2 regions of the Streptomyces sp. NPDC031111 genome follow, and region 2 is predicted to be linked to the other one. Evidence: riboswitches for the same ligand, from Rfam matches in the RefSeq annotation. Region 2 holds a riboswitch; the other holds the start of a gene.

Region 1 (9,800 bases), on a different contig from region 2:
TCCTCGGTGGGCTCCAGGCGACGGCGACGCGTGCCGAGGCCGCGGAGTAGCCTGCGGGGCATGGACATGGGGGACGAGGCGGGCGGGCTGGGGCGGCGGGAGCGGGACATTCTCGCTCTGGAGCGCCGGGGGTTCTCCGGGCCCGGTGCGAAGGAACGCGCGATCCGCGAGCAACTGGGGCTCGCACCCGTGCGCTACTACCAGCTCCTCAACGCCCTCCTCGACGACCCCCGCGCCCTGGCCCACGACCCGGCCACGGTCAACCGCCTCCGCCGTGTGCGGGAGACCCGCCGCTCGGAACGTTGATCGCCCCCGCCGCCCCTTCCCATTCCCGTCCCTGGGGGCTGCGCCCCCAGACCCCCCTTCGGCCCTTCGGGCCTCGTCCTCAAACGCCGGACGGGCTGAACTACTCAGCCCCTCCGGCCCGGGGTCGGGACGGGAAGGGGCGGCGGGGGCGAAAAAACCCCGTCAGGCCATCCGCCCCGCCAGCTCCCGCAGCAGCCGTACGACCCCCGACGGCCCGTCGACCACCACGTCCGCCCGCTCCCGCAGCTCCGCGACCTCGTCACTGCCGCTGCACACCAGCAACCCAGGAACGCCCGCGGAGCGGAGCTTGTCGACGGCCGTGTACGCGGCGAGATCGCCCAAGTCGTCACCGGCGTACAGAACCGACTCCGCCCCGATCTCCCGCGCGTACTCCGACAACGCGACCCCCTTGTCCATCCCCGGCGGCCGCAGCTCCAGCACCATGCGACCGGGCTCGACGATCAGCCCGTGCCGAGCGGCGAGCCCGGCCAGCGGCTCGCGCAGGGCCTCGAACGCGGCCTGCGGATCGGTGGCCCGGCGCGTGTGGACCGCCACCGCCCGCCCGCCCTTCTCCTCGATCCACGTGCCCTGCCACGCGCCGACCCGGTCCAGCAGCCCCGGCAGTTCCGCGCGGGCGGCGGCCACACCGGGGTGCGGGGCGGGCGCGGTGACCGTACCGGTGACGGCCTCCCAGCGCTCGGCGCCGTAATGGCCGAGAACGACGAGGTGATCCAGTCCGGGGACGCCCGCGAAACCGCCGTGCCGCACCGCGACACCCGCCGGCCGGCCGGTGACGACCGCCACCGAGGCCACCTTCGGCGCGAGCGAGGCGAGTGCCGGAACCGCGTCCGGGTGCGCGCGGGCCTGCTCGGGATCGGCCACGATCGGCGCGAGCGTTCCGTCGAAGTCGAGCCCGATCAGCGCCTTCCCCGGCCGTGCGAGAAGGGCGTCCAGCCCTTCCCGCCCGGCCCGCGAGGTGAGGGTGTCCAAGGCGTTCGGGTCCGTGGAATCCGTATGGCTGCCCATACGCCCAACCTATCCGCGCCGGCGCCCGCGCACGCCTGTCCGACCGGCCATACCGGTCACCCGGGCGTTCCGTCCCGCAGCGCCTCCAGCTGCTCCAGGAACCACCGCGCCGGCGGCAGCGCGGTCGCCGCCGCGGCCAGGCGCTTGCTCCGGTCGGCGCGTTCCTCCGGGCCCAGCGTCAGGGCCTCGTGCAGGGCGCGGGCGGTGTCCACGGTGTCGTACGGGTTGACCGTGAGCGCGTCCTCGCCCAGCTCCTCGTGGGCGCCCGCCTCCCGCGACAGCACCAGCGCGCAGCCCGCGTCGGAGACGACGGGGACCTCCTTGGCGACCAGGTTCATGCCGTCGCGGATCGGGTTGACGAGCGCCACGTCCGCCAGCCGGTACGCGGCGAGCGAGCGCGCGAAGTCGTCCTTCACGTGCAGGACGACCGGCCGCCAGCCCGGCGTCCCGTACCGCTCGTTGATCTCCTCCGCGACCCGCTGCACCTCGGCGGTGTAGTCGCGGTACACGGCGAGATCCTGCCGGGAGGGGTAGGCGAAGGCGACGTGCACGACGCGCTCGCGCCACTCGGGGTGGTCGTCCAGGAGCTGCCGGTACGCCAGCAGGCCCCGCACGATGTTCTTCGACAGCTCGGTCCGGTCGACCCGGACGATCGTCCTGCGGGCGCCGCCGTCGGGGGCCGCGCCGATCTCCTCGCGCAGCGCGGCCATCCGCTCCTCGACGTCCGCCTCGTGGGACCGGGCGCGCAGGAAGTCCGCGTCGGCGCCCAGCCCGTGCACCCCCACCCGGGTGTCGCCCAGTCCGCCGGCGAACCGCTCGCAGCACGCGGTGAACGCGTCCGCCCAGCGGTGGGTGAGGAAGCCGAGCCGGTCGGCGCCGAGCATCCCGCGCAGCACCTGCCCGGCGATGTCGTCGGGCAGCATCCGGAAGTACTCCGGCGGCGCCCACGGCGTGTGCGAGAAGTGGCCGATGCGCAGGTCGGGGCGGAGCTCCCGGAGCATCCCGGGGACCAGCGTCAGGTGGTAGTCCTGCACCAGCACCGCGGCACCCGGCGCCGCCTCCTCGGCCAGCGCCTCGGCGAACGCGCGGTTGTAGGTCTCGTAGGACGCCCACTGGCGGCGGAACTCCGCGTCGAAGACCGGCTCCAGCGGCGTCTGGTACAGCATGTGGTGCACGAACCACAGCACCGAGTTGGCGATCCCGTTGTACGCGTCCGCGTGCACGTCCGCCGGGATGTCCAGCATCCGCACGCCGTCCTCGCCGGCGCCGCGCCGTACGGCCTCGCGGTCACCGTCGGACAGCGCGGAGCACACCCAGAGCGCCCCCGCCTCCGGTCCGATCGCCGACAGCCCGGACACCAGCCCGCCGCCGCCCCGTTTGGCGCGCAGCGAACCGTCGTCCGCCGCCGTGTACGAAACGGGCCCGCGATTCGACGCGACCAGCACCTGAGCACCCTGAGCAGCCTGCGTGACAGCCATACGCCTCAACCTAGCCCGGCCCCGGAGGGCTCAAACGCACGGTTCGGCCGTATACGGGTGAGGTCACGCCACCCGCCGCGCCTGGTACTCCGCGATCTCCGTCATCGGCGGCCGTTCCTCCGTGTCGACGGAGTACGTACGCGGTTCGAAGTTGTCGCCCGCGCGTTCGAACTGGGTCAGGGAGGGCCTGATCAGATGGCCGCGGGCCAGACGGAGCTGGGCGGTGCGGTAGATGGCGGCGGCCATGCGGCCGAGGGCCTGGCCGTCCTGGTGGCGGTGCCTGCGCACGCCGACGTCGACCTGGGCGAGGGCGTCCAGGCCGACCAGGTGCAGGGCGTCGACGAGCATGCCGAGCTCGACGCCGTAACCGACCGGGAAGGGGAGCTGCTCGAGGAGGGAGCGGCGGGCCGCGTACTCGCCGCCGAGCGGCTGGACGAAGCCGGCCAGCTGGGGCCAGTGCATGTTCAGCAGAGGTCGGGCCATCAGCTCCGTGACCCGGCCGCCCTGACCGGCCGCCGAGCCCAGGGGCCGGTCGTACATGGCCTTGACCAGCTGGACGTCCGGTTCGGTGAGCAGCGGGCCGACGATGCCGGAGACGAAGTCGGACGAGAACTCCCGCAGGTCAGCATCGACGAAGCACACGATGTCCCCGGACGTGACCAGCAGCGAGCGCCACAGCACCTCGCCCTTGCCGGGCACCGCCGGGAGCCGCGGCAGGATCGTGTCCCGGTGCACCACGGTCGCGCCCGCCGCGGCGGCCGCCTCGGCCGTACGGTCGGTCGAGCCCGAGTCGACCACCACCACCTCGTCGACCAGCGGCACCTGGACCACCAGGTCGTGCCGGATGACCGACACGATGTCGCCGACCGTCGCCTCCTCGTTGAGCGCGGGCAGCACCACGCTCACCGTCTGTCCCGTGGCGCGCTTCGCCGCCAGGATCCGGTGGAGCGGTCGGTCGGCCGCGGACCAGGAGCGGTCGATCAGCCAGCGCTCGACTTCTTCCAGCACGGTGCCCGGCTCCTCACTGGCCTGTGATCCATCTCGCGGTACGGACGACTATCTCAACCATGCAGGCCGTCGGTTACAGTCTTGAACAACGCCGATGACCATCGCATGCCGGGGTCACCGCGCGGACAACTGAACACCGCTCATCCAGAGGGGCAGAGGGATACGGCCCGATGAAGCCCCGGCAACCCTCCAGTCGGTTCTTGTCACACGGACGTGGCGAGGCTCCCGGCTAGGGAAGGTGCCAAATCCGTCTCACGGCGAGATGCGTCGTGAGGAAGATGAGGAGAAAGGGCCTCGCCTCCATGGCTGTGCAGACTGTTGCAAGCACCACCGATTCCGCAGTGGACCTCGGCCCCGCCGCGGCACTCTCCTGCCGCGAATGCGGTCACCGCGTCCCCCTCGGCCCCGTCTTCGCCTGCGAGGAGTGTTTCGGCCCGCTGGAGATCGCCTACGACTTCTCGGCCTACGACACCGAGGAGCTCCGCAAGCGGATCGAGGCGGGACCCGCGAACATCTGGCGCTACGCCCCCCTGCTGCCCGTCCCGGCGGACGTGGCCGGCAAGCCGAACCTCAACCCCGGCTGGACCAAGCTCGTCCAGGCCGACAACCTCGCCCGTGAGCTCGGCGTCGACGCCGGCAAGCTGTTCGTCAAGGACGACTCCGGCAACCCGACGCACTCCTTCAAGGACCGCGTCGTCGCCCAGGCCATCGAGGCCGCCCGCGCGTTCGGCTTCACCACCCTGTCCTGCTCCTCCACCGGCAACCTCGCCGGCGCGGTCGGTGCCGCCGCCGCGCGGGCCGGCTTCCGCTCCTGCGTGTTCATCCCGCACGACCTGGAGCAGGGCAAGGTCGTCATGGCCGCCGTCTACGGCGGTGAACTCGTCGGCATCGAGGGCAACTACGACGACGTGAACCGCTTCTGCTCCGAGCTGATCGGCGACCCGGCCGGCGAGGGCTGGGGCTTCGTCAACGTCAACCTGCGGCCGTACTACGCCGAGGGGTCGAAGACCCTCGCGTACGAGATCTGCGAGCAGCTGGGATGGCGGCTGCCCGACCAGATCGTCGTCCCGATCGCGTCCGGCTCGCAGCTCACGAAGATCGACAAGGGGCTCCAGGAGCTGATCAAGCTCGGCCTGGTCGAGGACAAGCCGTACAAGATATTCGGCGCGCAGGCGGAGGGCTGCTCGCCGGTGTCCACGGCGTACAAGGCCGGTCACGACGTCGTACGCCCGCAGAAGCCGAACACGATCGCCAAGTCGCTGGCGATCGGCAACCCGGCGGACGGGCCGTACGTCCTGGACATCGCGCGTCGCACGGGCGGTGCGGTGGAGGACGTGAACGACGAGCAGGTCGTCGAGGCGATCGGGCTGCTGGCGCGCACGGAGGGGATCTTCGCGGAGACCGCGGGGGGTGTCACGGTGGGCGTGACGAAGAAGCTGCTGGAGAGCGGGGCGCTCGATCCGTCTTTGACCACCGTTGTGCTCAACACGGGGGATGGTCTGAAGACGCTGGACGCCGTGGCCGGCACGGGGTTGACCGCGACGATTCGTCCCAACCTTGAGTCGTTCCGTGAAGCTGGGCTTGTCTGAGTGTCGTTCGGCTGCGGGCCGGTGGGGGCTGGTCGCGCAGTTCCCCGCGCCCCTGAGGGTGTTGTCCTGACCGGAGGTTTTGTTGTGAGCGTTACTGTTCGGATTCCTACCATTCTGCGTACCTACACCGGTGGGCAGGCCGAGGTGAGTGCCGAGGGGGCGACCCTTGGGGAGGTCATCTCGGATCTGGAGAAGAACCACACCGGGATCGCCGCCCGGGTTCTGGACGATCAGGGCAAGTTGCGTCGGTTCGTGAACGTCTACGTCAATGACGACGACGTGCGGTTCGAGCAGGGGCTCGAGACGGCCACCCCGGACGGGGCCGGCGTCTCCATCATTCCGGCGGTTGCCGGCGGCTGATCATTACCTTCGGTAATGACGGTTACCGAGCGTTTGGGACATTGCCCCCTCCGTGAGAGAAGCGGAGGGGGCAATTCCATGGGATTGAGCGCGGTAGAGTTGGGGAACGCGCTCCCGATCCACTGATCGGAAACACTAATTCCTGCCGCACGCCCGACTGGATGTAGCCAAAGTGTGGGCGCCTTTCGCGGCTTTTGTGACCTTTGTGTGGCCCGACTTGCCCTGAATTCATAGGAATTCTCGCCACATTCCGGACCGGTGTCGTCCAGATTTCTCGTCCGATTGACCTGTTGCAGACGGCAGTTGGACAGATACATTCAGCCGCGGTCGACGCGTTCCGGCGCACGCCCCCAACCGTTGGGGGGTGAGGTCTGACCCGGATCCGCGAAGTGTGGATCTGTGCAAGGGCCAGTAATAGGGGAGTTAGGCATGGCTCAGGGCACCGTCAAGTGGTTCAACGCGGAGAAGGGGTACGGCTTCATCGCGGTCGACGGTGGTGCGGATGTTTTCGTCCACTACAGCGCGATCCAGATGGACGGCTACCGCACCCTTGAAGAGGGCCAGCGGGTCGAGTTCGAGATCTCGCAGGGCCAGAAGGGCCCGCAGGCCGACATGGTTCGCGTCACCGCCTGAACGCGCTACCAGCCGCAAGCATCTTCTGCTGACGAAGGGCCCGCACCTCCCGGGGTGCGGGCCCTTCGCCGTGCCCGCGCGGGCGCACGGCGGGTGTTCGCGTGCGGCGGAGCGCGCCCCCGGACTACCCGGAGGCGCTTGCACTCGCATGGGTCGAGTGCTAATCATTGGCGTTAGCACTCTGAAGGTGAGAGTGACAACGTAAGGACCGGGTCGGTGAGGCCCGCGGGTCGTGTGGGGCAAGGAACCACGGGGCCGGCGAGCCGTCCGTCGCGGGCGCGGGCGCGGTCCGAAGGAATCACCCCCAGTCCTGGAGGGACCACTTCACATGGCCAAGATCATCGCGTTCGACGAGGAGGCGCGGCGCGGCCTCGAGCGCGGCATGAACCAGCTCGCGGACGCCGTCAAGGTGACGCTCGGCCCCAAGGGCCGCAACGTCGTCCTCGAGAAGAAGTGGGGCGCCCCCACGATCACCAACGATGGTGTGTCCATCGCCAAGGAGATCGAGCTCGAGGACCCGTACGAGAAGATCGGCGCCGAGCTGGTCAAGGAAGTCGCCAAGAAGACGGACGACGTCGCCGGTGACGGTACGACCACCGCGACCGTCCTCGCCCAGGCCCTGGTCAAGGAAGGCCTGCGCAACGTCGCCGCCGGTGCCAACCCGATGGCTCTGAAGCGCGGTATCGAGAAGGCCGTCGAGGCCGTCTCCGGTGCCCTGCTGGAGCAGGCGAAGGATGTCGAGACCAAGGAGCAGATCGCCTCCACGGCCTCCATCTCCGCCGCCGACACCCAGATCGGTGAGCTCATCGCCGAGGCCATGGACAAGGTCGGCAAGGAAGGCGTCATCACCGTCGAGGAGTCCCAGACCTTCGGTCTGGAGCTGGAGCTCACCGAGGGTATGCGCTTCGACAAGGGCTACATCTCGGCGTACTTCGCGACCGACATGGAGCGTATGGAGGCCGTCCTCGACGACCCGTACATCCTGATCGCGAACTCCAAGATCTCCAACGTCAAGGACCTGCTCCCGCTCCTGGAGAAGGTCATGCAGTCGGGCAAGCCGCTGCTGATCATCGCCGAGGACGTCGAGGGCGAGGCCCTGTCGACCCTGGTCGTCAACAAGATCCGCGGCACCTTCAAGTCCGTCGCCGTCAAGGCCCCGGGCTTCGGCGACCGCCGCAAGGCCATGCTCGGCGACATCGCCATCCTCACGGGCGGCGAGGTCATCTCCGAGGAGGTCGGCCTCAAGCTGGAGAACGCGACGCTCGACCTGCTGGGCAAGGCCCGCAAGGTCGTCATCACCAAGGACGAGACCACCATCGTCGACGGTGCCGGCTCGGCCGACCAGGTCCAGGGCCGCGTGAACCAGATCCGCGCCGAGATCGAGAACAGCGACTCGGACTACGACCGCGAGAAGCTCCAGGAGCGCCTGGCGAAGCTCGCCGGCGGCGTCGCGGTCATCAAGGCCGGTGCCGCCACCGAGGTGGAGCTCAAGGAGCGCAAGCACCGCATCGAGGACGCCGTGCGCAACGCCAAGGCGGCCGTCGAGGAGGGCATCGTCGCCGGTGGTGGCGTGGCCCTGCTCCAGGCCTCCCAGGTGTTCGAGAAGCTGGAGCTCGAGGGTGACGAGGCGACCGGCGCCCAGGCCGTGAAGCTCGCGCTCGAGGCCCCGCTGAAGCAGATCGCCGTCAACGCCGGCCTCGAGGGCGGCGTCGTGGTGGAGAAGGTGCGCAACCTGACCCCGGGTCACGGTCTGAACGCCGCGACCGGCGAGTACGTCGACCTGGTCAAGGAAGGCATCATCGACCCGGCGAAGGTGACCCGTTCCGCCCTGCAGAACGCCGCCTCCATCGCCGCGCTGTTCCTCACCACCGAGGCCGTCATCGCCGACAAGCCGGAGAAGGCCGCCGCGCCCGCCGGTGGCGGCATGCCGGGCGGTGACATGGACTTCTGAGCCTGACTCCTCAGGTTCGGACCCGGTCCGTCGGTACCGAGGGCGGCACTCCCTGCACGACAGGGGGTGCCGCCCTCGGGCGTTTCCGGCGGCGGACCGGGAGATCGTGGCGTACCGGTGGAATGCCTCGCTCTGCTTGCCGGTTGGGTTTGATGGTGCATTTAATGCATGCACACATACTGACCGGTATTCCATGAGTTCCATGAAGAGGAGCCCCCGTGACCGTCACCACCACGGACGCCACCGCCCGCGCCGGCGGGCTGCTGTCCCGGCCGGCCGTCATCAACGGTCTGACCGTTCCCAACCGCATCGTCATGGCGCCGATGACCCGGATGTTCTCGCCGGGCGGTGTCCCCGGCGCGGACGTCGTGTCGTACTACTCGCGCCGGGCCGCCGCCGGGGTCGGACTGATCGTGACCGAGGGGACGTACGTCGGCCACGAGTCCGCCGGGATGAGCGACCGGGTGCCCCGGTTCCACGGTGAGGAGCAGCTGGCGGGCTGGGCGAAGGTCGCCGAGGCGGTGCACGCGGCGGGCGGCACGATCGTGCCGCAGCTCTGGCACATCGGCATGGTCCGCGAGCAGGGGCAGGCGCCGTACCCGGAGGCGCCGGCGGTCGGTCCGTCCGGTGTGCGCACGGACCTCACCGAGGGCACCGGCAAGGCGATGACCGCGGCCGACATCGACGCCGTCGTCGCCGCGTTCGCCCAGGCCGCCGCCGACGCCGAGCGCATCGGCTTCGACGGCGTGGAGCTGCACGGCGCCCACGGCTACCTCATCGACCAGTTCCTCTGGTCCGGCACCAACCGCCGTACCGACGCCTACGGCGGCGACCCGGTGGCGCGTGCCCGGTTCGCGGCGGAGATCGTCGCCGCGGTCCGCGAGCGGGTCTCACCGGAGTTCCCCGTGATCTTCCGCTACTCGCAGTGGAAGCAGGACGCGTACGACGCGCGGCTCGCCGAGACCCCTCAGGAGCTGGAGGCCATCCTCGCCCCGCTCGCCGCGGCCGGCGTCGACGCCTTCCACGCCTCCACGCGCCGCTACTGGCTCCCCGAGTTCGACGGCTCGGACCTCAACCTGGCCGGCTGGACGAAGAAGCTGACCGGCAGGCCCGCCATCACGGTCGGCTCGGTCGGCCTGGACGGCGAGTTCCTCAAGGCCTTCCAGGGGGAGGGTGCCGCGCTGGGCAGCCTGGACGAGCTGCTCGACCGGATGGAGCGGGACGAGTTCGACTTCGTCGCCGTGGGCCGTGCGCTGCTCCAGGACCCGGAGTGGGCGGCCAAGGTGCTCGCGGGGCGCTTCGACGAGCTGGGGCCCTACGACGCGGCGTCCCTCCAGACGCTGAGCTGACCGCGGGGCCCGCGCGATGACCGGCCGGGGCTACATGTTGCCCAAGGGCTCGATGTCGACCCGCACCGGAGTGCCCCACACCCGCAGCACCTCGTAGTCG
Region 2 (9,800 bases):
TCACGAGCGGCCACGGCCACCACTGATCATCCGCCTCAGTCGCCACACGACGGCGAAGGGCCCCCGTCCGTTCTGCGGACGGGGGCCCTTCGCCGTCCCCGGAGCTGGATAGGGTGGTGCCCGGGACCTTTCCGGGCTCCCCACGACCCTTCTACGACCATCAGGAGCGGCTATGAGCGCTGTGACCCCCGCTGGAGGCGACACCGCGGCGGGCCGCTCCTGGCCCGCCCTGCTGAACGGACTGCTGGACGGCCGGGACCTGTCCGCCGACGACACCGCCTGGGCGATGGACCTGATCATGCGGGGCGAGGCGACCGACGCGCAGATCGCCGGGTTCGCGGTGTCCCTGCGGGCCAAGGGCGAGACCGTCGAGGAGATCACCGGCTGCGTACGGGCGCTGTACGACCACGCCAACGTGATCGAGGTTCCGGGCGCCACGGTCGACATCGTCGGTACCGGCGGGGACGGCGCCAAGACGGTGAACATCTCCACGATGTCCTCGATCGTGGTGGCCGGCACCGGCGCGAAGGTCGTCAAGCACGGCAACCGGGCAGCGTCCTCCGCGTCCGGCGCCTCCGATGTCCTGGAGAAGCTCGGCGTCAATCTGGAGCTGACACCGAAGCGGGTGGCCGAGGTCGCCGAGGAGGCCGGGATCACCTTCTGCTTCGCGGTGAAGTTCCACCCGGCGCTGCGCCATGTGGCCGCCGCGCGGGGCCAGCTGGGCATCCGCACGGTGTTCAACTTCCTCGGTCCGCTGGCCAACCCGGCGCGGGTCAAGGCGCAGGCGGTGGGAGTCGCCGACCCCCGTATGGCACCGATCATGGCGGGCGTCTTCGCCGAACGCGGCAACTCCACGCTGGTGTTCCGCGGCGACGACGGCCTGGACGAGCTGACGACCACCGCCACCTCCCGGGTGTGGGTGGTCCGCGACGGCAAGGTCGACGAGGAGACCTTCGACCCGCGTGACGTCGGCATCGACCTGGTGCCCGTTGAGGCCCTGCGCGGCGCCGACGCCTCCTACAACGCCGAGGTCGCCCGCCGGCTGCTGGACGGCGAGCAGGGCCCCGTACGGGACGCGGTGCTGCTGAACTCGGCGGCGGCGCTGGTCGCCCTGGAGCCGGGCTCGGGCCCCCTCACCGAGCGGATCCGCGCCGGGATGGCGAAGGCGGCCGAGGCGATCGACTCGGGTGCCGCCAAGCGCGTCCTGGACCGCTGGGTGGCCGTCACCAACGCGTAGCGACCCGACGATGTGATGTCCCGCGATCCGGACACGGGTTGCGGGACATCGATCACCTCACGTACGTTCCTTCTCAGGTCATGAGTGACAGCCATCAGGCCCCGGCCGGCTGTCCGGCAACCCTCCGTCCGTGGCGGGGTGCCCCGGGTGAAGACCAGGCCGTGAGCAGCAAGGCTCACGGCAAGCGCGGACCCCTCGCACACCAGGGGTCCTGGTCGTCGAGGAGCCTTCCGTGAGCAAGCGAATGCGCTAGGGCCTGCTGAGCCCCACCTCCGCATACCCCCTTCCTTCTTCTTTCCGCGCTTGAGCGATGTGCGCTCGCGCGGGAATTCCGCCTGCCTCACCGGGAGTTCCGTCATGTCCGTAGCCACCGTCTCAGCTGTCGCCGCCGTCTCCGCCGACCCGTCCGTCCCTGCCCCGCTGCCGGTTCTGGGCCGGGACGTCACCGTCCCGCTCGTCACCGGTGGCGAGGTCACCTACGCCGCCCTCGACTACGCGGCCAGCGCCCCCGCCCTCCAGCGGGTCTGGGACGACGTGGCCGCGTACGCGCCCTACTACGGCAGTGTCCACCGGGGTGCCGGATACCTCTCCCAGCTCTCCACCGACCTGTTCGAGAACGCCCGCCGGACCGTCGCCGAGTTCCTCGACTGCCGCACCGGTGACCAGGTGGTCTTCACCCGGTCCACCACCGACTCCCTCAACCTGCTCGCCGCCGCGCTCCCCGAAGGCTGCGAGGTGTTCGTCTTCGAGACCGAGCACCACGCCTCGCTGCTGCCCTGGCGCGAGGCGCGCGTCACCTACCTCGACGCCCCGAGCAGCCCCCGGCAGGCCGTGGAGAACCTGGAGCGCGCCCTCGCCGACCGCACCCCCCACGGCCCCGCCCTGGTGTGCGTCACCGGCGCCTCCAACGTCACCGGCGAGCTGTGGCCCGTACGGGAACTGGCCGCCGCCGCGCAGGCCCACGGCGCCCGGATCGTGCTGGACGCCGCCCAGCTCGCCCCGCACCACCCGGTGAGCGTGCGGGACCTCGACGTCGACTGGGTCGCCTTCTCCGGGCACAAGCTGTACGCCCCCTTCGGCTCCGGCGTGCTGGCCGGCCGCGCCGACTGGCTCGGGCAGGCCGAGCCGTACCTCGCCGGCGGCGGCGCCAGCCGTGCGGTCACCCGGCGCACGGACGGGGGAGTGGACGTGGAGTGGCAGGACGGTGCCGCCCGTCACGAGGCCGGCTCGCCCAACGTCATCGGCGCCCACGCCATCGCGTCGGCCTGCAAGGCGCTCACCGAGGCCGGGTTCGAGTCGCTGCTCGCCCGCGAGGAGCACCTGATCCGCGTGGTGCGCGAAGGGCTCGCGGACGTGCCCGAGGTCCGCTTCCTGTCCCTGTTCGGGGACGACGCCCCGCGGGTCGGTGTGCTCTCCTTCGTCGTCGAGGGCTGGAACAGCTCCCACTTCGCCGCGGCGCTGTCCGCCGAGTACGGGATCGGGGTACGGGACGGGCTGTTCTGCGCGCACCCGCTGGTGCGCAGGCTGCTCGGCACGGGCGGTGAGTGCGGTGCGCCCGGGGCGGCCAACGCGGTCCGGGTCAGCTTCGGCGCGGGCACGCCCGACGAGCACGTGGAGCGGTTCGTACGGGCGGTACGTGAGCTGGTACGGGACGGCGCTCGCCGCGACTGACGTTTGTCGCCCCGGCCGCCCCTTCCCATTCCCGTCCCTGGGGCTGCGCCCCCAGACCCCCTTTCGGCCCTTCGGGCCTCGTCCTCAAACGCCGGACGGGCTGAAATTCAGCCCCTCCGGCGTTTGAGGAGCGGGGGTCCGGGGGCAGCGCCCCCGGGGGACGGGAATGGGAAGGGGCGGCGGGGGCGAAATCTAGTTCCTGGCGGGCACCGGTGGCAGACGGGTGCCCAAAACGATCATGCGCAGCGCGCGTTCCGTCGCGTCGGTGAGGAGCTCCGCGCCTCGAACCAGCGCCTCCGCGAGAGCCATCGGCGCAGGCAGGATGCCATGGAAGGCATCCACCCCCGGCACCTCCCCCGCCCCTTCCCCCAGCGTCCCCGCCAACGCCAGCACCGGCCGCCCGGACAGCTTCGCTCGGCGCGCCACCTCCGCCGGCACCTTCCCGCGCGGCGTCTGGTGGTCCAGCGCCCCCTCCGCGGTGACGACGAGATCCGCGCGGGCCAGCCGCGCGTCCAGGCCGAGGTGGTCCAGCAGCACGGGGAAGCGGGGCAGGAGCGCCCCGCCCACGGCGGCGAGCCCGGCGCCGAGCCCCCCGGAGGCGCCCGTGCCGCGCCCGAGGCGCAGATCCGTGCCGGTGACGGCGAGATCGCGGGTCAGGACCCGCGCCCAGTTCTCCAGTCCCGCCGACAACTCCTCGACCTGCCGCGGGGTCGCCCCCTTCTGCGGGCCGAACACCCGGGCCACGCCCCGCTCCCCGCACAGCACGTTGTAGGGGTTGCAGGCGACGAGGAGCTCCACGGTGTCGAGCCGGGGATCGAGACCGGTCGGGTCGATGCGCGCCAGCCGGATCAACTCGCGGCCGCCCGGCGGGAGTTCCAGCCCGTCCGCGTCCAGCAGCCGGGCGCCGAGCGCCTGGAGGGCGCCCGCGCCGCCGTCGGAGGTGCCCGAGTCGCCGCAGCCCACCAGGACGCGCCGGACGCCCTGGTCGAGCGCGGCCCGGATCAGTTCACCGACGCCGTACGTGGTGGTGGCGCCCGGGTCGCGCCGGGTGCGGGGGACGAGGGAGAGGCCCGCGACCGCCGCCATCTCCACCACCGCCGTGTCCCGGGAGCCGAGCAGCGCGAAGTGGGTGCCGACGGGCTCGCCGACCGGGCCGGTGGCGGCCAGCGCGACCAGCCGGCCACCGGTCGCCTCGGCCAGCGCCGAGGCGGTGCCCTCACCGCCGTCGACCAGCGGGATCCGGTCGATCTCGGCATCCGGCAGGACCCGGCGGACACCCGCCGCGATGGCGTCGGCGGCGGCCTGGGCGGACAGTGACTCCTTGAAGCCGCTGGGGGCTACGACGACACGGTTCAGCATGAGGGAACTCCTTAGCGGGTCACGGGGACGCCGAGCAGCGGCCACACCGCGACGGCGAACAGCAGGACCAGGGCGGCGGTGAGCGGGGCCAGCACGGCGGACAGCCGCAGCAGGTCACGGGGGGTGTAGGTGGGGGTGCCGGGTATCTCCGCGAAGAGCGTGACCGGCTTCGCGGAGGCCGGGAGCGTGTGGCAGAAGCCGGCGGCGGCCGTGGAGGCGAGCGCCGCGGCGACCGGGTTCACCCCGGCGCCCACGGCCGCCGCGACCACCAGCGGGACCAGCACGGACGAACGGGCCGAGCGGGACTGAAGGATCAGATGGGCCGCCGTACTGACGGCGATCACGACCGCGAGGAACATCACCGGGGTGACCCCCGCCGGCAGCCCGCCGACCAGCCACTTCGCCGCACCGGACTCCGCGAGGGCCACGCCCATCGCCATCGTCGCCGCCATGAACAGCAGCAGTGACCAGGGCACCGTCTTCAGCGCGTCCTTCAGCCGCACGGTGCCGAGCGCCGGCGAGCTGGCGACGACCGCGCCGATCAACGCGACCATCGCGGGGGAGACCCGGTGCAGCGGCTCGCTGCACCACAGGGCGACCACCGTGGCCAGCAGCAGCGCGCAGCGCTTCTCGGCCTGGTTCCAGGGGCCGGTGACCGGGCGGTCGCTGTGCCGCTGGATCTCCTCGGCCGTGATGCGCACGGGACCCTTGCGGTCCGCGCGCCGGGTGGTGGTCAACAGGACGGCCTCGGCGGCGAGATGGGAGGAGGCCACGGCCAGCGGCAGCCCGAGCAGCAGCCATTCGGTGAAGCCGACCCGCTCCCCGGTGGCCTCCCACAGCACCGACACGGTGATCAGATGCGCGCCCGCGCCGATCAGGGTCGCCACCGCCGACAGAAGGATCACGGTCGGGAACAGCAGCGCCAGCATCACGACCAGTCGTTTCCGGTCGGCGAGTGCCTTGGCGAGGGCGAGGAACACCGGCAGGGCGAGCGCCGCCCGGCCGGAGGTGGCGGGCACCGCGAACGCCGTGACGACCAGCGCGGCCGTCGTCAGGTGCGTCAACTGCCGTACCGTACGGGCCCCGCCCACCAGGAAGGCGGCGGCCCGCCCCGCGAGCCCGGTCCTGCCCACCGCGGCCGCCAGCACGAACGCGCAGATCAGCAGCCACACCGTGGAGTCGCCGAGAGTGCCGAACAGGGTGTCGCTGCTGATCACCCCGGTCACCGTCAGCGCGAGTCCGGCGCCCAGCGCGATGTACGTGTCGTCGACGGGCGTTCCGACCCAGGCGCAGGTCGCCAGCGCGAACACGGCGAGGGTGAGGCGCGCGTCCCCGCCGAGGCCGGGGAAGTTGCCGGGGACCGCGAGCAGCGCGCACAGCGACAGGGCCACGCACAGGGCCACGGTCAAACGGGGATTCAATGTCACGTCACCGACGATTCACCCGGGCGGTGAGCCGTCGATGAGCCGAAGATGAAGGGAACTTCACCCGGCCGCGGGAGCCGTCACGCGGGAAGGCGGTAGCCCATCCCCCGGACCGTCTCCACCCTGTCGGCGCCGAGCTTCTTGCGCAGCGCCCGCACGTAGACGTCCACGATGTTGGAGCCCGGGTCGAAGTCGTAGCCCCACACATGGGACAGGATCTGCTCGCGGGAGAGTACCTGCCCGGGATGCCTCAGGAACAGCTCCAGGAGCACGAATTCACGGGCCGTCAGATCGACGGTGCGTTCCCCGGAGCGGGCGCGGCGGGTGCGCAGGTCGAGGCTGAGCGGGCCCGACTTCAGCACCGTCACCTCCGGCGCGCGGGCCGCCGTACGCAGCCGCAGCCGTACCCGGGCGAGCAGTTCCTCGAAGCGGAACGGCTTGGTCATCCAGTCGTCGGCGCCGCCCTCCAGGCCGGCCACCGTGTCCCGTACCGAGTCCCGCGCGGTCAGCACGATCACCGGGGTCGTCACCCGTGACTCGCGCAGCTCGCGCAGGACCGTGAAGCCGTCCCGGCCGGGCAGCCCGATGTCCAGGACGATCAGATCGAACCCGCCGGTCAGCGCGTACTCGTAACCGGCCTCGCCGTCGGGGACCGCGGTGGTGGTGAAGCCGTTGGCGCGCAGCCCCTTCTCCACGAAGGAGGCGATGCGTTCCTCGTCCTCGACGATCAGAATCCGGTTCACTTGCGTGCCTCTTCCAGGGTGAGTACGAAGGTGGCGCCGCCGCCCTCGGTGTCGCGCAGGCCGACCCGGCCGCCGTGCCCCTCGGCGATCGCCTTGACGATGGACAGGCCGAGCCCGGCGCCCGAACCGCGCGCCCCGCGCCGGGAGGTGCCGCGCCGGAAGCGCTCGAAGATCAGCTCCCGGTCCTGCGGCCGGACCCCCGGGCCGGAGTCGGCGACGTACAGCTCGATCCGGGAGCCCTCGGCACGCGAGCCGATGCGGATGGTCTGGCCGGCGCCGGTGTGCTGCACCGCGTTCTGCGCCAGCTGCACCATCGCCTGGGTGATCCGCTGCGGGTCCAGCTCCGCCTCCCGGTCGGCTATGTCGGTGAGCTGCCAGTCCCGCTCGCCGAGCGTGCGGGCCTTGACGTAGACGTCGGCGGTGAGTTCGGCGAGCTGGACCGGTTCCGGGGTGACGAAGTCGGGGCGTTCGGCCTTGGCGAGCAGCAGCAGGTCCTCCACGATGCGGCTCATCCGGTCCAGCTCGTCGGTCACTAGGCGGACGGTCTCCTCGCGTTCGGCCGGGTCGTCGCCCATCAGCTCCAGATGGCCGCGCACGATGGTGATCGGGGTGCGCAGCTCGTGCCCGGCGTCGTCGACGAACTGCCGCTGGGCGGCGAACGCCCGCTCCAGGCGGTCGAGCATCGCGTTGAACGTCTCGGCGAGGGCCGCGATGTCGTCGTGCCCGCGCACCGGGATACGGCGGGTGAGGTCCTGCTCGGTGAGCTGCGCGGCGGCGGTGCGCACCAGGCGTACGGGCTGAAGGATCCGTCCGGCGACCGCCCAGCCGATGCCGGTGGTCAGCAGCAGCGCGACCCCGGAGATGGCGAGCAGCACCCGGAACACCTCGTCCACCCGGGCCACTTCGCGCTCGGGATGGAAGGCGACGACGAACGCCGCCGCCGGGTCGCCGCCGCCGTGCCTGGCCACGGCCACCTTGGCCCAGCGGATCTCGCCCTCGGGCCGGTGCAGCACCCCGGAGGCGTCGGGCGACTCGAAGATGCGGCGCTGGGCGTCGCGGTCCCGGTGCAGTGGCAGGGCGACGGGCAGGTCGCGGGGCTGGGTGAGCTGAGCAGGTCCGCCGCTCGCGCGGGCCACCAGGCCGATCAGCTCCTCGTCCGGGTCGGCGTACTGCCGCTCCAGGAAGACGCGCAGCAGCCGGTCCGGGTCGGTGAAGGGCCGGCCCGTCTCCGGATCGAAGCCGCGCTCCTCGAAGTTGGCGAACTCACCGGCCTCCTGGGCGAGCAGCCCGCTGATCCGGTGGTCGACGTCGCGCAGCAGGAAGGAGCGGGTGGTCATGGCGACCGAGGCGAGCGCGACCGCCATGACGAACAGCAGCCAGAGCAGGATGCGGACCCGGGCGGAGATCCGTCGGCGGGGCGCGTCGGCCTCAGTCGTCCCCGCCGGGGCCGTCGTCGGGGGAGTCCGTGCCTCCGTCGTCGTCATCGTCATCACCCGTGGAGCTGTCGGTCACCGGGGGCCGGGAGACGACCTCGTCGCTCGGTGCCGGTTCGGGCCGCGTGGAGGGGGCCGTGGGTGTCGGAGTGGGTGAGCCGCTGTCCAGTTCGACCTGCGGCGGCACCTTGGGCGGTTCGGGGCTGTCGGCGAGCGCGAAACTGGTCGCGGCGACGCCCAGCGGGATCAGCACGACGGCCGCGAGGGCCGCCATCCGGCGAGTGAAGACCATGCCCCGATCCTGCGCACCACACCGAAGCCCCCGGATGAGCCCCGGATGAAGAACTCTTCATCCGGCGACACAATCCAACGCCTCCGGCACAACCCAGCCCTTCCGGCACAACCCAGCCCCTCCGGCGTTTGAGGAGCGGGGTCCGGGGCGGAGCCCCGGGGACGGGACGGGAAGGGGCGGCGGGGGCGAAAAAATGCCTGAGACGCCCCCGCCCGGCACCTAACTGTCCAGCCCGATGGCGAACGCCGCCTCCAGATCGTGCTGCGAGTACGTACGGAACGCCACATGCGTATCCGTCCCCTCCACCCCCGCGATCTTGCTGATCCGCCCGGGAATGACCTCCGCCAGATCCTCGTGCTCCCGCACCCGCACCATGGCGATCAGGTCGTACGTCCCGGTCACGGAGAACACCTCACTGACACTGTCCAGCGCGGCGATCTGTTCCGCGATCTCGGGAATCCGGTCCACGCTGGTCTTGATGAGGACGATCGCGGTGATCACGGCTGGTTCTCTCCCTCGGGGGCCGGAGCAGGGGTGGCCTTCACTGTAGTCGCCCCGCCGAAGCCCCCGCCGAAACGCACCCACGCGTAGCCGAGGCCCAGCCCGAAGCCGATCAGGTGCGCCAGATACGCCACCCCCGGCCCCTCGGCCGCCCGCCCCGCCGCCGCCCACTGCAACGCCGCCCAGAACGGCAGCACCACCCACGCCGGCAGCCGCACCGGCAGGAAGAACAGGAACGGCAGGAGACTGGTCACCCGGGCCCGGGGGAACAGGAGCAGGAACGCGCCGAGCACCGCCGAGATCGCTCCGGAGGCACCGACCAGGGACCGCTCGGAGCCCGCGTTGGCGGCGGCGTACCCCAGCAGCGCGAGGTAGCCGCAGCCCACGTAGCACAGGGTGAACCGCACCCGTCCCATCCGTGCCTCGGCCATCGCCCCGAAGACGTGGAGGAACAGCATGTTGCCGAGCAGATGCACCCAGCTGCCGTGCACGAACAGCGCCGTGGCGGGGGTGAGCACGGCCTCGGGGGATCCTTCGAACAGGTCTGCGGGGATCACGCCCCAGCGCCGGAAATAGGCCCTTTGCTCGGCGAGCAGCTCCGCCCCGGACCCATGGGCCGGATTCAGGCCCGAGGCCGGTCCGATCAGGAAAACCAGGCAGCACAGCACGACGAGGGTGTGGGTCACCGGCGCGGAGGTGCCCCGGAACGCCCCGGCGGCCGCCGCGCTCCAGCTACGGATCATTGACAGAGCATGACGTAACCGGACGCAACCGCACAGACCGCCTCGCCGCCGTGGACGGGCGGGCGGCGGGGACCCGCCAGGCCGTAGGGTTACGAGCCACACGCCCCGGTGAGCCGGTGCGTCACGGACACTGGAAGGAAGGCGAACAGCCACGATGACGGTTCCTCTGCCGACCGCCTCGACGCGGTGGCGCTGCACCCTCTGCGGCAACCTGACCCGCTTCGACGTGACCCGCTCGTCGAAGGTCGTCGAGTACGTCCACCTCGATCTGGCCGGAGAGCCCAAGGTCGAGGAGCGCGAGGTGCTCGATGAGACGATCGAGTCGGTGCGGTGCCGCTGGTGCAACGCCGTGGACCAGGTGGAACTCGTGGACAGGCCGGGTGCCGGCTCCTGAGCG

The links. Region 2 has a riboswitch for S-adenosylmethionine ahead of ACZ470_RS23865 (aminotransferase class V-fold PLP-dependent enzyme). Riboswitches for the same ligand answer to the same signal wherever they lie in the genome.
Region 1: it holds a riboswitch for S-adenosylmethionine, as region 2 does, so the genes downstream of both, thrC (threonine synthase) here and ACZ470_RS23865 (aminotransferase class V-fold PLP-dependent enzyme) in region 2, are expected to answer to the same signal.

The regions. Positions count from the first base shown of each region.
Region 1 is NZ_JBVIGS010000009.1:143,163-152,962, forward strand. It holds gene ACZ470_RS20150 (extracellular solute-binding protein) at 1-50, shown strand, start outside; gene ACZ470_RS20155 (DUF3263 domain-containing protein) at 61-306, shown strand; gene otsB (trehalose-phosphatase) at 469-1,332, opposite strand; gene ACZ470_RS20165 (alpha,alpha-trehalose-phosphate synthase (UDP-forming)) at 1,389-2,810, opposite strand; gene ACZ470_RS20170 (glucosyl-3-phosphoglycerate synthase) at 2,874-3,818, opposite strand; SAM riboswitch class I at 3,956-4,103, shown strand; gene thrC (threonine synthase) at 4,121-5,407, shown strand; gene ACZ470_RS20180 (ubiquitin-like small modifier protein 1) at 5,492-5,767, shown strand; gene ACZ470_RS20185 (cold-shock protein) at 6,197-6,400, shown strand; gene groL (chaperonin GroEL) at 6,729-8,351, shown strand; gene ACZ470_RS20195 (NADH:flavin oxidoreductase) at 8,570-9,700, shown strand; gene ACZ470_RS20200 (hypothetical protein) at 9,731-9,800, opposite strand, start outside.
Region 2 is NZ_JBVIGS010000011.1:271,493-281,292, reverse strand. It holds gene qcrB (cytochrome bc1 complex cytochrome b subunit) at 1-26, shown strand, start outside; gene trpD (anthranilate phosphoribosyltransferase) at 173-1,237, shown strand; SAM riboswitch class IV at 1,314-1,430, shown strand; gene ACZ470_RS23865 (aminotransferase class V-fold PLP-dependent enzyme) at 1,595-2,908, shown strand; gene ACZ470_RS23860 (glycerate kinase) at 3,101-4,267, opposite strand; gene ACZ470_RS23855 (SLC13 family permease) at 4,279-5,694, opposite strand; gene ACZ470_RS23850 (response regulator transcription factor) at 5,772-6,434, opposite strand; gene ACZ470_RS23845 (sensor histidine kinase) at 6,431-7,918, opposite strand; gene ACZ470_RS23840 (small secreted hydrophilic protein) at 7,863-8,159, opposite strand; gene ACZ470_RS23835 (Lrp/AsnC family transcriptional regulator) at 8,379-8,660, opposite strand; gene ACZ470_RS23830 (rhomboid family intramembrane serine protease) at 8,657-9,403, opposite strand; gene ACZ470_RS23825 (hypothetical protein) at 9,558-9,797, shown strand.